DNA from 4 places in the Mangrovibacter phragmitis genome. Region 4 is predicted to be linked to each of the others. Evidence: predicted binding sites of a transcription regulator. Region 4 holds the regulator's gene; each other region holds the start of a gene.

Region 1 (4,171 bases), 2.8 Mb from region 4:
TAAACTGGGCTATAAACCGGTAGTGCTGCCTTTCTCCCCAAATGGTAAAGCGCAGCACATCAAAGGGTTCCTGGCGCGTTTTGCCCGGACTGCGCAGAAAACATCAGAGTTTCTCAACCGCATTGCAGAGCTCGGTATGCCAATGGTGGGTGTGGATCCGGCGCTTGTGTTGACGTATCGCGATGAATACCGCCAGACACTGGGCGATGCCCGTGGCGATTTTTCTGTGCTGTTGGTGCATGAATGGTTGTCTCAGTCACTGGAAAAACTCAGCACTCGTGAGCTCGCGGGAGAGGCATGGTACCTGTTTGGTCATTGCACTGAAGTGACGGCACTGCCTGCGTCGACCAGTCAATGGGCGGGGATTTTCAGGCACTTTGGTGCCCGTCTGGAAGGCGTCAGCGTCGGGTGCTGTGGCATGGCGGGCACTTATGGCCATGAACAGAAAAATCACCAAAAATCCCTCGATATCTATGCGCTTTCCTGGCAACAGGCAATTGAACGTCTGCCACGCCAGCGTTGCCTGGCCACAGGCTACTCATGCCGCAGCCAGGTAAAACGTATCGAAGGTAGCGGTATGCGCCATCCTGTGCAGGCTCTGTTGGAGATACTTTCATGATTTGGCTGCGAGCAACAACTTTACAAACGCTCAATACCATGGGCGAGGGTAATATGGTTGGGCACCTTGGGATTCGTTTTACCCAGTTGGGTGATGATCATCTCGAAGCTACCATGCCCGTTGATTCGCGTACCCAACAGCCTTTTGGGTTACTGCATGGTGGGGCATCCGTTGTGCTTGCTGAGACCCTCGGCTCGGTGGCCGGGTACTTGTGTACGGAAGGGGAGCATAAGGTGGTGGGGCTTGAAGTTAACGCCAACCATTTGCGTGCTGTCACTCATGGGGAAGTTACAGGGCACTGCAAGGCGGTGCATCTGGGTGGCCGGCACCAGGTCTGGCAGATTGATATCTATAACGATAAAAACCAGCACTGCTGTACTGCACGCCTGACAACCGCAGTCGTCTGATAATACCCGCTATTTATTTAACTGCACCTTGCGTGAAGACATTCACCAGGTGCAGTTTTTGTCTGCCAGTAAACCATGTCTGTTATGTATCAATGCCAGCTAAATCAGGGCCAGCAATAGCGTTTTGCGTGGCCTGTTTGATAAATAGGTATTGCCTATACATGTTTTATTCTCCCCCGGGAAGTACCTTTCTGGAAGCAATAAAAACTTGAGTATCAATTAATTAAAAAACGTAACCGACAACAGGTAGCACGTTTTTTGAGCGTCTATGCTTATTAACAGGTAGCAAAAAATCATAATCCGGCAATACCCTTGGTATCTCAGGGTTGAATCGATAATACGTATCATTAACATTAGCTTTACAAGCTAAACATAGGTTGAGGTGATACATGGCAACAGACTCCGGTTTATTTGACCCCGCCGAAATGAACTGGCAGGGCATAACACTGACAGATGCGGCTGCGCAACAGATAGTGCACTTAGTTGAAGTGACTCCCGGCCTTCAGGGAGTGCGGCTTGGTATCAAAGTGTCGGGCTGTGCGGGTTTTGCTTATGTACTGTCCGGGGTAACGGAGCCACCACCAGACTGTCTGTTGTGCGAGCACGGCCAGGCCAGGCTCTGGGTTGAACTGGCAGCGCTGCCTGTCATCGATGGTACTCATGTGGATTATGTGCGTGAAGGCCTGAATCAGGTGTTTAAATTTCACAACCCCAAAGCCCAGCATGAATGTGGATGTGGTGAAAGCTTTGGGGTTGAAGCGGAGTAATTATGGCACGAGACACACAAGCAACAGGCTACTGGCAAGGAAAACTCAATTACAAGGAGGGATTTTTCACACAGTTGCCAACTGATGAACTGGGCAAAGGCCTGAGCGAAGAGGTGGTCAGGGCGATTTCAGCACGGCGTAATGAACCCGACTGGATGCTGGATTTTCGACTGAATGCCTTTCGTGCCTGGCAGAAAATGAAAGAGCCGCACTGGCTCAAAGCCCATTATGACAAACTGAATTACCAGGATTTCAGTTATTACTCAGCACCTTCTTGCGGGCACTGCGATGATAGCTGTGCCTCCGAACCTGGTGCTATTCAGCAGGCCAGTGGGGAGAATTTCCTGACAGAGGAAGTTGAAGCTGCGTTTAACCAGTTGGGTGTTCCGGTACGGGAAGGCCAGTCAGTGGCGGTTGACGCCATCTTTGACTCGGTATCTGTCGCCACCACTTACCGTGAAACGCTGGCAGAGCAGGGTATTATCTTCTGCTCTTTTGGCGATGCCATCGCGCACCACCCGGAACTGGTGAAACAGTACCTGGGAACGGTGGTTCCGGCCAATGATAACTTCTTTGCGGCACTCAATGCGGCAGTCGCTTCCGATGGCACATTTATATACATACCCAAAGGTGTGCGTTGCCCAATGGAACTCTCCACCTATTTTCGCATTAATGCGGAAAAGACCGGGCAGTTTGAACGAACCATACTGGTTGCCGATGAAGGCAGTTATGTGAGTTACATCGAAGGTTGCTCAGCGCCGGTTCGCGAAAGTTACCAGCTGCATGCGGCTGTAGTGGAAGTCATTATTCTCAAAGACGCCGAAGTGAAGTACTCCACGGTACAAAACTGGTTCCCCGGGGGCAACAATACCGGTGGCATCCTGAATTTTGTTACCAAGCGTGCGCTGTGCGAAGGCCAAAACAGCAAAATGTCATGGACCCAGTCAGAAACGGGCTCAGCAATTACCTGGAAATATCCCAGTTGTATTCTTAAAGGCGACAATGCCATTGGTGAATTTTTCTCGGTGGCTCTGACCAGCGGCCACCAACAGGCGGATACTGGCACCAAAATGATCCATATCGGGAAAAATACCCGTTCGACCATTATTTCAAAAGGGATTTCCGCCGGGCGGAGCCAGAATAGCTACCGTGGTCTGGTGAAAATTATGCCAACAGCCACTAACGCCCGTAATTACACCCAATGCGACTCCATGCTAATTGGCCCTGATTGTGGCGCACATACCTTCCCTTATGTGGAGTGCCGCAATAACAGTGCGCAACTGGAGCATGAAGCCACTACGTCACGTATTGGTGAAGACCAGTTGTTTTATTGCCTGCAAAGAGGAATTAGCGAAGATGATGCTATCTCAATGATTGTGAATGGTTTTTGTAAGGATGTGTTCTCCGAGTTGCCTCTCGAGTTTGCCGTCGAAGCACAAAAATTACTGGCTATCAGCCTTGAACACAGCGTTGGCTAAAACTCAAAGGTAAGGAATAAAGTATGTTGCAAATTAAAGATCTCCATGTGAGCGCAGAAGGGAAAGCGATTCTGCAAGGGCTGAGTTTGTCCATCAGTCCAGGGGAAGTCCATGCCATTATGGGGCCGAATGGTTCAGGCAAGAGTACCTTGTCAGCCACTCTCGCCGGGCGTGAGGATTATGAAGTTACTGAGGGAAGTGTCCTGTTTAAAGGAAAAGACTTATTAGCTCTGTCACCGGAAGAGCGCGCTGGTGAAGGGGTCTTTATGGCTTTCCAGTACCCGGTTGAGATCCCGGGAGTGAGTAACCAGTTCTTCCTGCAAACTGCGCTGAACGCTGTCAGAGAATACCGGGGGCTGGAGAAGCTGGATCGTTTTGATTTCCAGGATTTACTGGAAGAAAAAATTCAGCAACTGGGCATGCCGGAAGATTTGCTCACTCGCCCGGTAAATGTTGGTTTTTCCGGGGGCGAGAAAAAACGTAACGATATTCTGCAAATGGCAGTTCTTTCACCCAGTTTATGCATCCTCGATGAGACTGACTCGGGGCTGGATATTGATGCACTGAAAATTGTCGCGGCAGGTGTTAACGCGCTGCGTGACGGGCAACGCGCCTTCATTATTGTTACCCATTACCAACGGATTCTGGATTACATCCAGCCGGATAAAGTGCATGTGCTCTACCAGGGACGCATCGTCAAATCGGGTGATTTCAGTCTGGTAAAACAACTGGAGGAGCAGGGTTATGGCTGGCTTAGCGAAGGGAAATAATCCACTGCAACAATGGCACCATTTATTCGCCGCCAGTGATAACAGTAAAAACGGTGAAGCACAGGCGCATATGCAGCAGTTATTGCGGGAAGGGTTACCAGACCGCAAACAGGAAAACTGGAAATACACC
Region 2 (4,171 bases), 1.9 Mb from region 4:
GGCATCCATGCCTCGGTTCGCCTTATTCCGCCGTCCGGGCGGAATAACCTTGTCTTCCTTTCTGCGGTTCACCGGTCTTACGCGAACTGTCCCCGCTGCCAGTGGCTATTTTCTTGTGTTGTCTGGTGTGGCTGTATGTTCTGTGCCTGGTATGTCTTTGTGTGTTTTTTGCTGAGATATGACAGGCGGGTGTGTGGGTGTGGCCTCTAAATCGTTGAGGCGTGTCTGGCGGACCGGGGCTGCCTGCAGGACGCAGGCAGAGCGACGGGAGGCAGGATGCCGACCCGGAGCGGTACCCGAACAGGCCGCCTGGTACGTGAGTTTAATGATATTTAATCCCGTTCTATAAAAAGAAGAAGGCCTGCAAATGCGGGCCTTCTTCTTTTACGCTGGAACAATCTCCGGAGCAGGCTGGTATGCCATTGCCTGTTCACCACGCTCCCTGTGGGGCAGTCACTGTGCCGGGCTCCAGCACCTGTAAAGCTCCGGGATTATCTATCGAACCATGATTATTTCACTGATGCGAAACGGGCAGCAGCTTCGTCCCAGTTAACTACGTTCCAGAATGCTTTAATGTAATCCGGGCGGCGGTTCTGGAATTTCAGGTAATAAGCGTGTTCCCATACATCCAGGCCAATAATCGGGAAGCCGGAAGCGCCAGAAATAGCTTCACCCATCAGCGGGTTGTCCTGGTTAGCGGTAGAAACCACGGCCAGTTTGCCATCTTTTACCACCAGCCAGGCCCAGCCAGAACCAAAACGGGTTGCAGCCGCTTTTTCAAATGTTTCCTGGAAGCTTTCAACGCTACCAAAATCACGTTCGATGGCCGCTTTCAGGTCGCCCTGCAGAGTGGTACCGGTTTTCAGGCCTTTCCAGAACAGGCTGTGGTTAGCATGGCCACCCGCGTTGTTACGCAGAACAGTTTGCTTGTCTGCCGGTAATTCAGCCAGTTTGGTGATCAGCTCTTCAGCAGATAATGAAGCGAACTCTGGCAGGCTTTCCAGCGCAGCATTCGCGTTATTCACATAGGTCTGATGGTGCTTAGTATGATGGATTTCCATCGTCATTTTGTCGAAGTGCGGTTCCAGCGCGTCATAAGCATAAGGCAGGGATGGCAGTGTATAACTCATCGTTCTCATCTCCATTATTGTCGGGCGGCTGTTAGCGCCGCGTAATCAGTTTGGTCATTATAGTTACTTAAATGATATTGAAAATGATTATCAATGCCGTATAGAGTGTGTGGTTTTTCACCACCATGATGAAAAAAACGCCAGGCGTAGTGAAAGGTAAAAGTGTGACAACCCCCGCCAGTACCCTGTTTTTCTCGCCAGTTTTTACCTGTTGCTGGCAAAACTACAAAGGTTATTCCCCCCGGTTTCAACGTACATTTCACTTTAATGGCGAAAATAAAATAACGGACTGATTTATATGAAACCAAATATCAGAAATATCTTACCCTACCTGTTCGCCCTGCTTCTCTCCCTGCCCGGCCACGCAGAAACTGTCTTACGCATTGCCTACGCAGAAAACAGCCAGCCAGTTAAAGACGCGCTGCATTACCTGGGCGAGCAGATTGAACAACGCACTCATGGTGATATTAAAGTGCTCTGGTTTCCAGACGGGCAACTGGGCGGCGAGCGCGAACTGGTAGAGCTGGCACAGGTGGGTGTTGTGGATATCACCAAGGTCTCTTCAGGTTTACTGGAAAGCTTTTCACCTTACTATGGTGTGTTTTCTCTGCCATATCTGTTTAACAGCAAAGCGCATTTCTATGCCGTGATGGACAACCCGAACATTATGCGGCCGGTGTATGAATCCACCGCACCACAAGGGTTCACCGGTATTGGCTGGTTCGATTCCGGCGCACGCAATTTTTATATGAGCAAAGGCCCCATTCGCAGCATTAACGACCTGAAAGGGAAAAAAATCCGGGTTATGCAGAGTGAAACCGCCATCACCACGTTGCGGCTACTGGGTGCATCACCCATTGCCATGGGCCAGGCTGAAGTTTACACCTCGCTCCAGCAAGGCATTCTGGATGGTGCCGAGAATAACGAATTCGCGCTGACTATCGCCCGCCACGGCGAAGTGGCGCGTTATTACACCTACGATATGCACACCCGTATTCCCGATATCCTGCTGATGAGCAACCTCACCAAAGAAAAGCTGACCCCGGAACAACTGGCGATTGTGCAACAGGCCGTGAAAGACGCAATCGAGTTCGAAAAAGCGGCGTGGGATAAAGCCATTGAAGACACCAAACAGCTCGCCGTCAGCCAGTTTGGTGTGGTGTTCAACGATATTGACCTCGCGCCATTCCAGCAAGCTGTCCAGCCCATTTACCAAAACCTGGAGAGCAAGCCTGCGTTGAATGACCTGTATCAACAAATCCGCGCAATGGAATCACACAAGAGGAAGGGGTTATGAATAACATCCGACGCATGCTGGACCGCGGTCTGGAAATTGTGGGTGGCACCCTGCTCGCCATGATGGTGGTAGTCGTTTGCTGGCAGGTAATCAGCCGCTATGTCATAGGCGCGCCCAGCATCTGGACTGAAGAACTACTGCGCTTTTCTTTGGTATGGCTCTCTATGCTGGGCATGGCCTACGTGTGCGGGAAACAGGAACATATCAGCCTGACACTGCTGCTTAATAAGGCGCCTGAGCACCTGCGTGCCTGGTGGATGCTGGTGCTGCAACTGACTTTTGCGCTCTTCTCACTCTATATCCTGATTATTGGCGGGTTAAAAATCGCCGGTATTTCCATGCTTCAGGTATCACCGGTGCTACAAATTCCTATGGGCCAGGTCTACTACGCTCTGCCGGTTTCAGGCCTGCTTATCATCATTTACAGCATCCTGAACATTGCTGCGACCGTTAAAAATTTACGTGGTGTGCCACACACTGCTACCCCGTCTCTGGAGGAAAACCATGATTGATCCCGTGCTGGCCTCCGGGCTGTTAATCGCTGTGTTTGTGGTGCTTCTGGGGTTAGGTGCGCCCATTGGTATCTGTATTGTGGTGGCCTCCTGCAGCACCATGCTGCTGGTTCTGCCATTTGACATCGCTATGTTTGCCACCGCACAGAAAATGTTTTCCAGCCTGGACAGTTTCTCTTTGCTGGCTGTCCCTTTCTTTATTCTCTCCGGGGTCATCATGAACAGCGGCGGCATCGCCACCCGGCTGGTAAATTTTGCCAAACTGTTCACTGGCAGGCTGCCAGGCTCACTCTCTTATACCAACATCGTCGGCAATATGATGTTTGGTGCAATTTCCGGTTCGGCCATTGCCGCTTCGACTTCTATTGGCGGCGTGATGGTGCCAATGAGCGCGAAAGAAGGCTATAACCGGGGCTTTGCTTCAGCCGTTAACATTGCTTCCGCGCCCACGGGGATGCTAATCCCGCCGACTACCGCATTCATTCTCTATGCGCTGGCAAGCGGCGGAACATCTATTGCCGCCTTGTTTGCTGGCGGTATGGTGGCAGGTTGCCTGTGGGGTGTGGGCTGCATGCTGGTAACACTTGTGGTGGCTAAGCGTAACAACTACCGTGTCTTTTTCGCCCTGCAAAAAGGGGTTGCCTGGAAAGTAACGCTGGAGGCCGTACCCAGCCTGTTGCTGATTGTGATTATCGTAGGTGGCATTGTGATGGGGATTTTTACCGCCATTGAGGCCTCAGCCATTGCGGTGGTGTATACCCTGTTTCTGACTCTGGTGTTGTACAAAACCCTGGCGCTGAAAGATTTACCCGGCGTCTTTGTGCAAACCGTGGTTATGACCGGCATTATTATGTTCCTGCTTGCCACCTCTTCTGCCATGTCGTTCTCCATGTCGATAACCAGTATTCCGGCGGCGCTCAGCAAATTATTACTGGGCATATCTGAGAACAAAATCGTTATTCTTCTGGTGATTACTGCGTTTTTACTGGTGATTGGCGCTTTTATGGATATTGGCCCGGCGATTCTGATCTTCACGCCAATCCTGTTGCCAATTATGGTGAAACTGGGCGTCGATCCAGTGCATTTTGGGATCATTATGATCTACAACCTGGCGATCGGGACGATCACGCCACCTGTTGGTAGTGGGTTGTATGTCGGCGCCAGTGTCGGCCGGGTAAAAGTAGAAGACGTCATCCGCCCGTTAATGCCTTTCTACGCTGCCATTATTGGTG
Region 3 (4,171 bases), 170 kb from region 4:
GGCAAACTGAGGGGCTATCACCACATAAGGACCATGAGACTCAATACTGCGAATAATGGCGCGCGGATATTCAGGCGTCACCGCGCCAGAAGCCACCAGCATATCTGTTCCCATGATTATTGCCTCGCGCCAGTCACTTGCCGTTGCCTGCAACCGGATAGCATCATTTTCAATCAGTGATTCTTTAAATTTCATCTTTGCTCCTCACTGACCAGATATGTCTCTGGCCAGACCGGGTGATTACCAAAAAATTAATGACTAAAATTGTTTTTAATCAGACTGAGTAATTCGTCGCCAAATGTATTTGGATTAAGCATATTTTGTACACCCAGTACAAATTTTCCTTCTCCAGGTTCCATTTCTCCGGCTAAATGTCTGGACGACACAATAATGTCTGTATTCAGTAATCGGGATTTATAATCAGAAACCGCACAGGAATCCATCACGGCTGGAATACCCTTTTGCTTCAAATAATTTCCAATTTTCATTTTCATCATCATTGATGATCCCTGACCATTACCACACACAGCCAGAATACGGATGGGGCGTTCTTCCGCGCTGGCTTCGGGTTCAGATGTTTGCAGTTCTGTTAGTTCATGGAGGGTTTCATTGCCAGGATTCGCAACTTGCTGTTCTGCCATTACGGTATCTTCTTCTGCCCGCAGTGTTTTTGAAGCAAAAAACATATATACACCTGCACCTGCCAACAAAATAAAGAAGAACAGGGAAGAGAAAGACAGCCCCTGCATAATGGGAGGGAAGAGCAATGCCCAGTCGGCCATTCCCATCCAGCCATTAAAGGCGGTACCCTGTACAGCAAAGATATGAATTGCCCAGGCGGATCCCAGAACTTCAATAATCCCCATCACAAAGCAGACTTTCATCACTGCTTTCCAGCCGCCAAACTGGTTGGAAAAAACACCGATGGTCGCATTTGAAAAAAACATGGGAATAAAACCAGGGATAATCATAATCGGGGCTTTAAAGACTAACAGCCCAATAACGGCAACGAATTGCCCAATTGCTCCCCACATAAAGCCAAAGACCATTGCATTCGGGGAATAAGCATAAATAGCTGCGCAGTCAATGGCTAATACGGCATTAGGGATCACACGTTCTGAAATACCTTTAAATGCTTCAGATAGTTCAGCAACAAACATCCTTACGCCGACAACAATAATCTGAACAGCAACGGCAAATTTAAGCCCGGTTTCAATAATATAAATGGACCAGTGGGTTGTTCCTGCCATTTTTTGCAGGTTATCCAGGCCAAAGGACAATAAAATAATACCGAAGAATACCGTCATCACAATGGCGGTTGCGGTAATACTGTCGTGAAAAATATGCAGCCATTTTGGCAGGTTCAGGTTATCAACACTTTCTTCTTTATTACCCAATTTTGGGGCTACTTTCGTGGCTATCCAACTGGCGAATTGCTGCTGATGGCCAATTGAAAAACCGGCACCCCCTGTAACCTGTTGCGTGGGTTTAAACATGATATTGGAGAAGATCCCCCAATAAAGGGCCATAAGAATTGCGCTATAAATGATGGTTTCCCACATAGATGCGCCAAGCACCAGATAAAAGACCGCAACTAATCCAGCCTGCTGGAACATAATATGCCCGGTGAGCATGATAGTACGAATGCCGGTATAACGGCGGAAGACTACCAGCAAAATATTCAACGCCAACGCAAGCAATACAGTGTAACCAACCCAGGCGTATTTATCCCCCATGGTCTCCATCGTCGCCATCATTGTGGTATAGGGATCAATCACCGAGCCCACTAAATGATGGTATTCCGCAATTTTGTCTACTACGGGTTTAAACCCCGCGACCAGCGTGGCAGACCCTACCTGGACCAACATAAATCCCACGATAGTTTTTGTGGTGCCTTTAATGACAGTTGTCACATCACGTCTTAATAACAAATAGCCAATGCAGGTGACGATACCCAGCAAAAGCGGGGCCTTCGTCATTACCTGGTTATAGAAGATATAAAAAATGTTATACAGGGTTTCCATGATGATGCTCCGGTATAAGGATTTTTATGCTGATGGGATTGAATTTGCTACGGGTGTTGATTTGACAACATGACCAACGCAACCTCATCATCACTCGCCTGTTTCTGTTCGCGTGTTAACCATACCAATCACAAGGAATCACAAAAAGATTTTTTATGACTTTATGTGAGCGATATCTCTTTCCATTTTATCAAGAAGGTTCTCTCAATTTTACCTGAAATAGCATTGTTCTCATTGTCCATAAACTTTGCCGAGCGCATTGATAATATTAAAAACTATATTAATCATCTTGTTAGGTTTGTTTTTTGTCTCGAGAGATGCACGAAAATCATCCTGACTACAAAAAAACATAAATAATCATTGATAATCATAACTACGCTGATATAGTCATTAAAAATCATAAGAGGTCATGCGATGACAAATTACCTGTCGTTGCCTGTCCTGTCACTACACTGGCTGATGAACAAACAGGAGTGCAACAATGAGTCATGTTGATGAAATCACTCGCGAGTCGTGGATTTTGAACACGTTCCCGGAGTGGGGAACCTGGCTGAATGAAGAGATCGAACAGGAAGATGTGTTACCTGGCACTTTTGCCATGTGGTGGCTGGGCTGTACTGGCATTTGGCTAAAATCAGCAGGTAACACACAAATATCCATTGATTTTTGGTGTGGGACGGGCAAAAAAACGCATGCCAATCCTCTGATGAAAAAACAGCACCAAATGATGCGAATGGGCGGTGTACGTAATTTACAACCTAATCTGCGCACCACGCCTTTTGTTCTGGATCCATTCGGTATTCAGCATATTGATGCTGTACTGGCGACACATGATCATGCCGATCATATTGATATTAACGTTGCTGCTGCCGTGCTGAAGAACTGCGGCAGCCATGTCAAATTTATTGGCCCCCAGGCCTGTGTTGACTTATGGCAAAGTTGGGGTGTGCCGCAAGATCGTTGTATCACCGTCCATCCCGGCGATGAAATTAGCGTCGGTGATATCACAATCAATGTTCTTGATGCATTTGACCGCACGGCATTAGTGACTTTGCCTCAGGGAGTGTCCTCACATGATAAGCAGATCCTTGATGGGATGGATCAGCGTGCTGTCAATTACCTGGTAAAAACGTCTGGCGGCAACCTTTATCACTCAGGCGACTCTCATTACTCCAATTACTACGCCAAACATGGTAATGAAAATCAGATAGATGTCGCATTGCTTTCATTTGGCGAAAACCCCCGTGGTGTGACAGACAAAATGACATCGTCAGATATTTTACGAGCCGGGGAGTCTCTGAAGGCCAAAGTCGTCATCCCGTTCCACCATGATATCTGGGCGAATTTCCAGAGTGATCCCCGTGAAATTGAAGTGCTGTGGTCAATGAAAAAAGACCGGCTGGATTATAGTTTCCATCCTTTCTTCTGGCAGCCTGGAGGGAAATATACCTTCCCGACAGATAAAGGGAAAATGCATTATCAGCACCCACGCGGATTTGACGATATATTCACGGATGAGCCTGAATTACCTTACAAATCTTTCCTGTAAACCTGTTGACGGGTGTGGCAGCACGCAATGTCTGTTTCTGGATCGCACTCTTGATATGACCGCGTATTGCCACACCGTCATTTACAGCACAAGTCAGGAGGTGCTGTTATGACATACCGAGTTTTAGCGCTGGATCTGGATGGGACATTGCTCACTCGCCAGCACCAGATTGTCCCTGCGGTATGCGACGCAATACATGCACTACGTGAACGGGTAGAAGTCATTCTGGTCACAGGCCGTCACCATACAACCGCGCAACCTTATTACCGGCAACTGGGATTACAAACGCCCATTATTTGCTGCAACGGTACCTATGTGTATGACTATGGGCGTCAGATGGTGGTGGAAGCTGACGCCATTCCGGCACAAGCTGCCGCACAATTTATTGCGCTGGCACAGGCTAAGTCACATGAACTGAGCCTGGTCATTTATGTTACTGAAGCCATGGTGTATGCACAGCGCCAGCCGGCGCAATATATAGCCTCGCTGAAAGACTGGGCGGAAACCTGCCCGGCGGACTATCGCCCTAAAATAATCGCAGTGCCGTCCCTCGAACAAAGTCTGGCTCATAACATCCAGGTCTGGAAATTTGTAGTTG
Region 4 (4,171 bases):
GGATGGTGTCAAAAGTCAGAATTAACTGTAACCCTTGCAGCCGGATGGCAGAATAGCCAACATAATACTCTATTCCTGAGACAGCGAAAAAAAGAAGTTTTCTATGAAATTACACGCTCGCCTGCAATCTGCTCAACAAATGACTAACAATCCACCGATTGTGCTTATCCATGGATTATTCGGTACGCTGGACAATTTGGGGGTTCTGGCAAGAGACCTTGTGAAGGACCACGACGTACTGCAAATAGACTTACGCAACCATGGCTTGTCTGCACGCAGCGACACCATGACCTGGCCTGCTATGGCTCAGGATGTACTGGATACGCTGGACGAACAGCATATAGACCGGGCGATTTTCATCGGCCATTCAATGGGCGGCAAAACCGCAATGGCGGTGACACAACAAGCACCAAACCGGGTTGAAAAACTGATCGCTATTGATATAGCCCCGGTCGATTATCACGTTCGCCGCCATGACACTATTTTTGCCGCTATAGACGCCGTCAATGCAGCCGGTGTCACTACCCGGCAAGATGCAGCAACCGTGATGCGTAACATTATCGATGAGGAAGGTGTTATTCAGTTTTTGCTGAAATCCTTTGTTAATGGTGAGTGGCGTTTTAATGTCCCGGTACTCAAAGCGCAATACAGCAATATTGTCGGCTGGGAAACCGTCGCGCCATGGCCGCACCCGGCACTCTTTATCAGCGGCGGGCAGTCACCTTATATTCAGGAACAGTATCGTGAAACACTGCTGGCTCAATTTCCTTGTGCCAAAGCCTGGGTGGTTGCAGGTGCCGGTCATTGGGTTCATGCGGAAAAACCCGATGCAGTCATCCGCGCGATTCGCCGTTTTCTTAACCCCGCAGACCAAAACTGATTAAAAAGCCGCCGACTGGCTGGCAAATGTGGCTTTCGCGTTGGCGCGTCATGTTGCCTGATGTATCATGGCGCGCTGTAATGCGCCCGAGCACGTTGCTCAAGCCACCTGTTTTCCTCACTATTCTAATCATGGCAAAAGAACAAACGGACCGTACGACATTAGATCTGTTCGCGGATGAACGCCGTCCGGGTCGCCCGAAAACAAATCCACTGTCACGTCACGAACAATTGCGTATTAATAAACGCAACCAGCTTAAACGCGATAAGGTTCGTGGGCTTAAGCGTGTGGAATTAAAATTGAATGCCGATGCGGTAGATGCGCTGAATGAGCTGGCGCAGGTGCGTAACATGAGCCGAAGCGAACTTATTGAAGAGATGTTGATGGCTCAGTTAGATAACACAAAACCCGGTCATATATAATCCACGCATTCCCGGCCAGTTTTTCCTTTTCATGTAGCAGCGTGTGCACCCGGTAGTGATAGCTGTTTCCGCATGGGAAGCTGTTCTGCTATCATTGCCTTATCTGTGGACAAACTCACGCCACCATAACATTAAGTTTCAAGAGGTTATTAAACTCATGGCGATCGTAGGCATTTTTTTCGGCAGCGACACCGGCAACACTGAAAACATTGCAAAAAGCATTCAAAAACAGCTTGGTAAAGATGTTGCTGAAGTGCACGACATAGCCAAGAGCAGCAAAGAAGATATTGAAGCCTTTGATATTCTGCTGCTTGGTATCCCAACCTGGTATTACGGTGAAGCACAGTGTGACTGGGATGATTTTTTCCCTACACTGGAAGAAATTGATTTTACGGGTAAATTGGTAGCCCTGTTCGGTTGCGGTGATCAGGAAGATTACGCCGAATATTTTTGTGACGCCCTTGGCACAATGCGTGACATTATCGAACCGCGTGGTGCGGTTATCGTCGGCCACTGGCCAACTGCCGGGTATCATTTTGAAGCCTCGAAGGGTTTGGCAGATGACGACCACTTTGTCGGCCTGGCTATTGATGAAGACCGTCAGCCAGAGTTGACAGCTGAGCGTGTTGAAAAATGGGTTAAGCAAGTTTCTGAAGAAATGCAGCTCGATAGCATTATTAATGCCTGATAATTCAACGGCGCAACTATATTGCGCCGGATTGATAGGTAAAACCGATAAAAATAATTGCTACATTTTTTTAACTTTTTCACGTTAGCGCTGTACAATGATCCAGTTGACAGCATGTTTTTTTGGTAAATGTGCCAGTGCTGTCAGATTATTATTTTTCAATTTTGCTGGAGACTTGCGGTTTTCTTTAGGGAGTGTCAAACCTATAATGAGACGCATTAACTTTAGCGTATTACGTCGTATGCCCATTCACGGGTACTTTGCAAGCAACAGGACATATTCCGCATGACTGACAATAATACCGCATTAAAGAAGGCAGGCCTGAAAGTCACGCTTCCCCGGTTAAAAATCCTGGAAGTGTTGCAGGAGCCGGACAATCACCATGTCAGCGCGGAAGATTTATATAAGCGACTGATTGACATGGGAGAGGAGATTGGTCTTGCTACCGTGTATCGTGTGCTCAATCAGTTTGATGACGCCGGTATCGTTACACGCCATAACTTCGAAGGCGGCAAATCGGTATTCGAACTGACGCAGCAGCACCATCATGACCATCTGATTTGCCTGGACTGCGGTAAAGTTATTGAGTTCAGCGATGATTCTATCGAAGCTCGCCAGCGTGAAATTGCTACCAGCCATGGTATTCGCCTGACAAACCACAGTCTGTACCTCTATGGTCATTGCGCTGAAGGCGATTGCCGTGATGATGAACATGCACACGAAGGCACCAAATAATCGGGTGTACCCGTAAGCCTGTGTAATGTGACATCAACAAAAGCCAGGCTTAATACCTGGTTTTTTTGTCAGTGAGCTTTGTTCCGCTGGCAGGGCTTCCATCTCCCACAAGCGAATCAGCATTACTTAGCAATAACGCCCCTGCTGGTACGCGCTTGCCATCCGGGCTCACAGCGCGCACCGGCACATTACCGCTGACACAGAGCCGTATTTAAACTTTGCCGCTGCTTTACACAGGCGGATACCACTCTTATCGCCGCGCCAGTCTTCCTTGTATGCTTTATTGCCTGATAACAAGCAATTTCATTGGAGTGACCGCTTTCAGGGGACTCCGCCATTTCAATTGCGGTAAAAACCGCAAGCTCCAGGCCGAACATTTCGGCGAGATAACCGGACTGAAAATCCAGATTTGTGTTCCCTGTTGTGTGAGACAAATTGGTTTTGCAGTCAGAAAAGTGAAAACAACCAGACAGGTTAATTGAGGTTCTTTACTGAATCGCGAATGACCAGTTCACCGGGTAAACTCACGCAAGATTTATCTGTATGCGGTGAGATACCTAACAAACGTTCAACGGCCAGTTTGACCATGTCAGTCAAGGGGATTTTAATGGTGGTGAGTGCAGGAGAAACAAAACCGCCAATGCGCGAATCATCAAACCCGGCAACAGAAATATCGCCAGGCACCGCAATTCCCGCCTCTTGCAGCGCTTTCATGGCCCCTAATGCCATATCATCATTACCGGCAAGGATCAGGCTAAAGGGAACTGCCTGCTCAATCAGTTGCCGTGCAGCGGCATAACCACTTTCCATACTCCAGTCACCGGCCACTGCCAGAGCAGGTTCAGGAGTAAGACCCTGTTCAGATAACGCATCTAAATACGCCTGATAACGCATAATATTGGTTGGAGACCCATTCCTGCCGCTTATCCAGGCGATGTTGCGGTGCCCCATATCCAGAATAAAGGCCATCATCATTCGGGCACATTGATAGTGCAGGACGCTGATAGCGCATTCAGGATGGCGGGGTAATGTGCGGTTGAGAACAATAACAGGAACCGGGCTGGTATCAATAATCGCATCCAGTTCATCAGGAGTGAGGTATTGCGGGTAAACCATAATACCAGCGCATTTCATGCGCACCAGGTAATCAATAGCCGCCGTTTCATCTTCTGCTGAGTGCTTACCATCGGCAAAAATAAGCTGATGCTGGTATTGTTCGCTCCAGGTTGCTGCACCATAAATTAGTGTTGAGAAATAAGGGCCATTGTATAAAGCATTGGTCATCACAAAACCCACTAACCGTGTTTTCTGCGTCGCCAGTTGCTGGGCCAACAAATTAGGCCGGTAGCCAGTTTCTTCAATGGCTTTAAACACCAGGCGTTTAATTTCATCACTGACGATGTCTTTACCATTCAACACCCGGGACACGGTAGATTTAGATACCCC

What was found. The regulator Fur, encoded in region 4, represses iron uptake genes when iron is present. The targets are predictions, from matches to a motif close to ATAATAATGAGAACNACTATCAA.
Region 1: the regulator Fur is predicted to act here: its motif matches at 1,358-1,380, upstream of sufA (Fe-S cluster assembly scaffold SufA).
Region 2: the regulator Fur is predicted to act here: its motif matches at 1,202-1,224, upstream of sodA (superoxide dismutase [Mn]).
Region 3: the regulator Fur is predicted to act here: its motif matches at 2,385-2,407, upstream of ulaG (L-ascorbate 6-phosphate lactonase).

Annotation. Positions count from the first base shown of each region.
Region 1 is NZ_CP134782.1:1,111,169-1,115,339, forward strand. Features, by position in the region: gene MPHASIOC01_RS05325 (FAD-binding and (Fe-S)-binding domain-containing protein) at 1-619, shown strand, start outside; gene menI (1,4-dihydroxy-2-naphthoyl-CoA hydrolase) at 616-1,026, shown strand; gene sufA (Fe-S cluster assembly scaffold SufA) at 1,416-1,793, shown strand; gene sufB (Fe-S cluster assembly protein SufB) at 1,796-3,271, shown strand; gene sufC (Fe-S cluster assembly ATPase SufC) at 3,295-4,041, shown strand; gene sufD (Fe-S cluster assembly protein SufD) at 4,016-4,171, shown strand, end outside.
Region 2 is NZ_CP134782.1:218,672-222,842, reverse strand. Features, by position in the region: gene sodA (superoxide dismutase [Mn]) at 510-1,130, opposite strand; gene MPHASIOC01_RS01075 (TRAP transporter substrate-binding protein) at 1,429-2,427, shown strand; gene MPHASIOC01_RS01070 (TRAP transporter small permease) at 2,424-2,939, shown strand; gene MPHASIOC01_RS01065 (TRAP transporter large permease) at 2,932-4,171, shown strand, end outside.
Region 3 is NZ_CP134782.1:4,209,516-4,213,686, reverse strand. Features, by position in the region: gene MPHASIOC01_RS20445 (PTS sugar transporter subunit IIA) at 1-195, opposite strand, end outside; gene MPHASIOC01_RS20440 (PTS ascorbate-specific subunit IIBC) at 252-2,024, opposite strand; gene ulaG (L-ascorbate 6-phosphate lactonase) at 2,506-3,573, shown strand; gene MPHASIOC01_RS20430 (Cof-type HAD-IIB family hydrolase) at 3,682-4,171, shown strand, end outside.
Region 4 is NZ_CP134782.1:4,034,519-4,038,689, forward strand. Features, by position in the region: gene ybfF (esterase) at 104-880, shown strand; gene ybfE (LexA regulated protein) at 1,012-1,302, shown strand; gene fldA (flavodoxin FldA) at 1,460-1,990, shown strand; gene fur (ferric iron uptake transcriptional regulator) at 2,276-2,725, shown strand; partial or broken gene MPHASIOC01_RS19620 (ChiP family protein) at 2,930-3,168, opposite strand; gene MPHASIOC01_RS19625 (LacI family DNA-binding transcriptional regulator) at 3,200-4,171, opposite strand, start outside.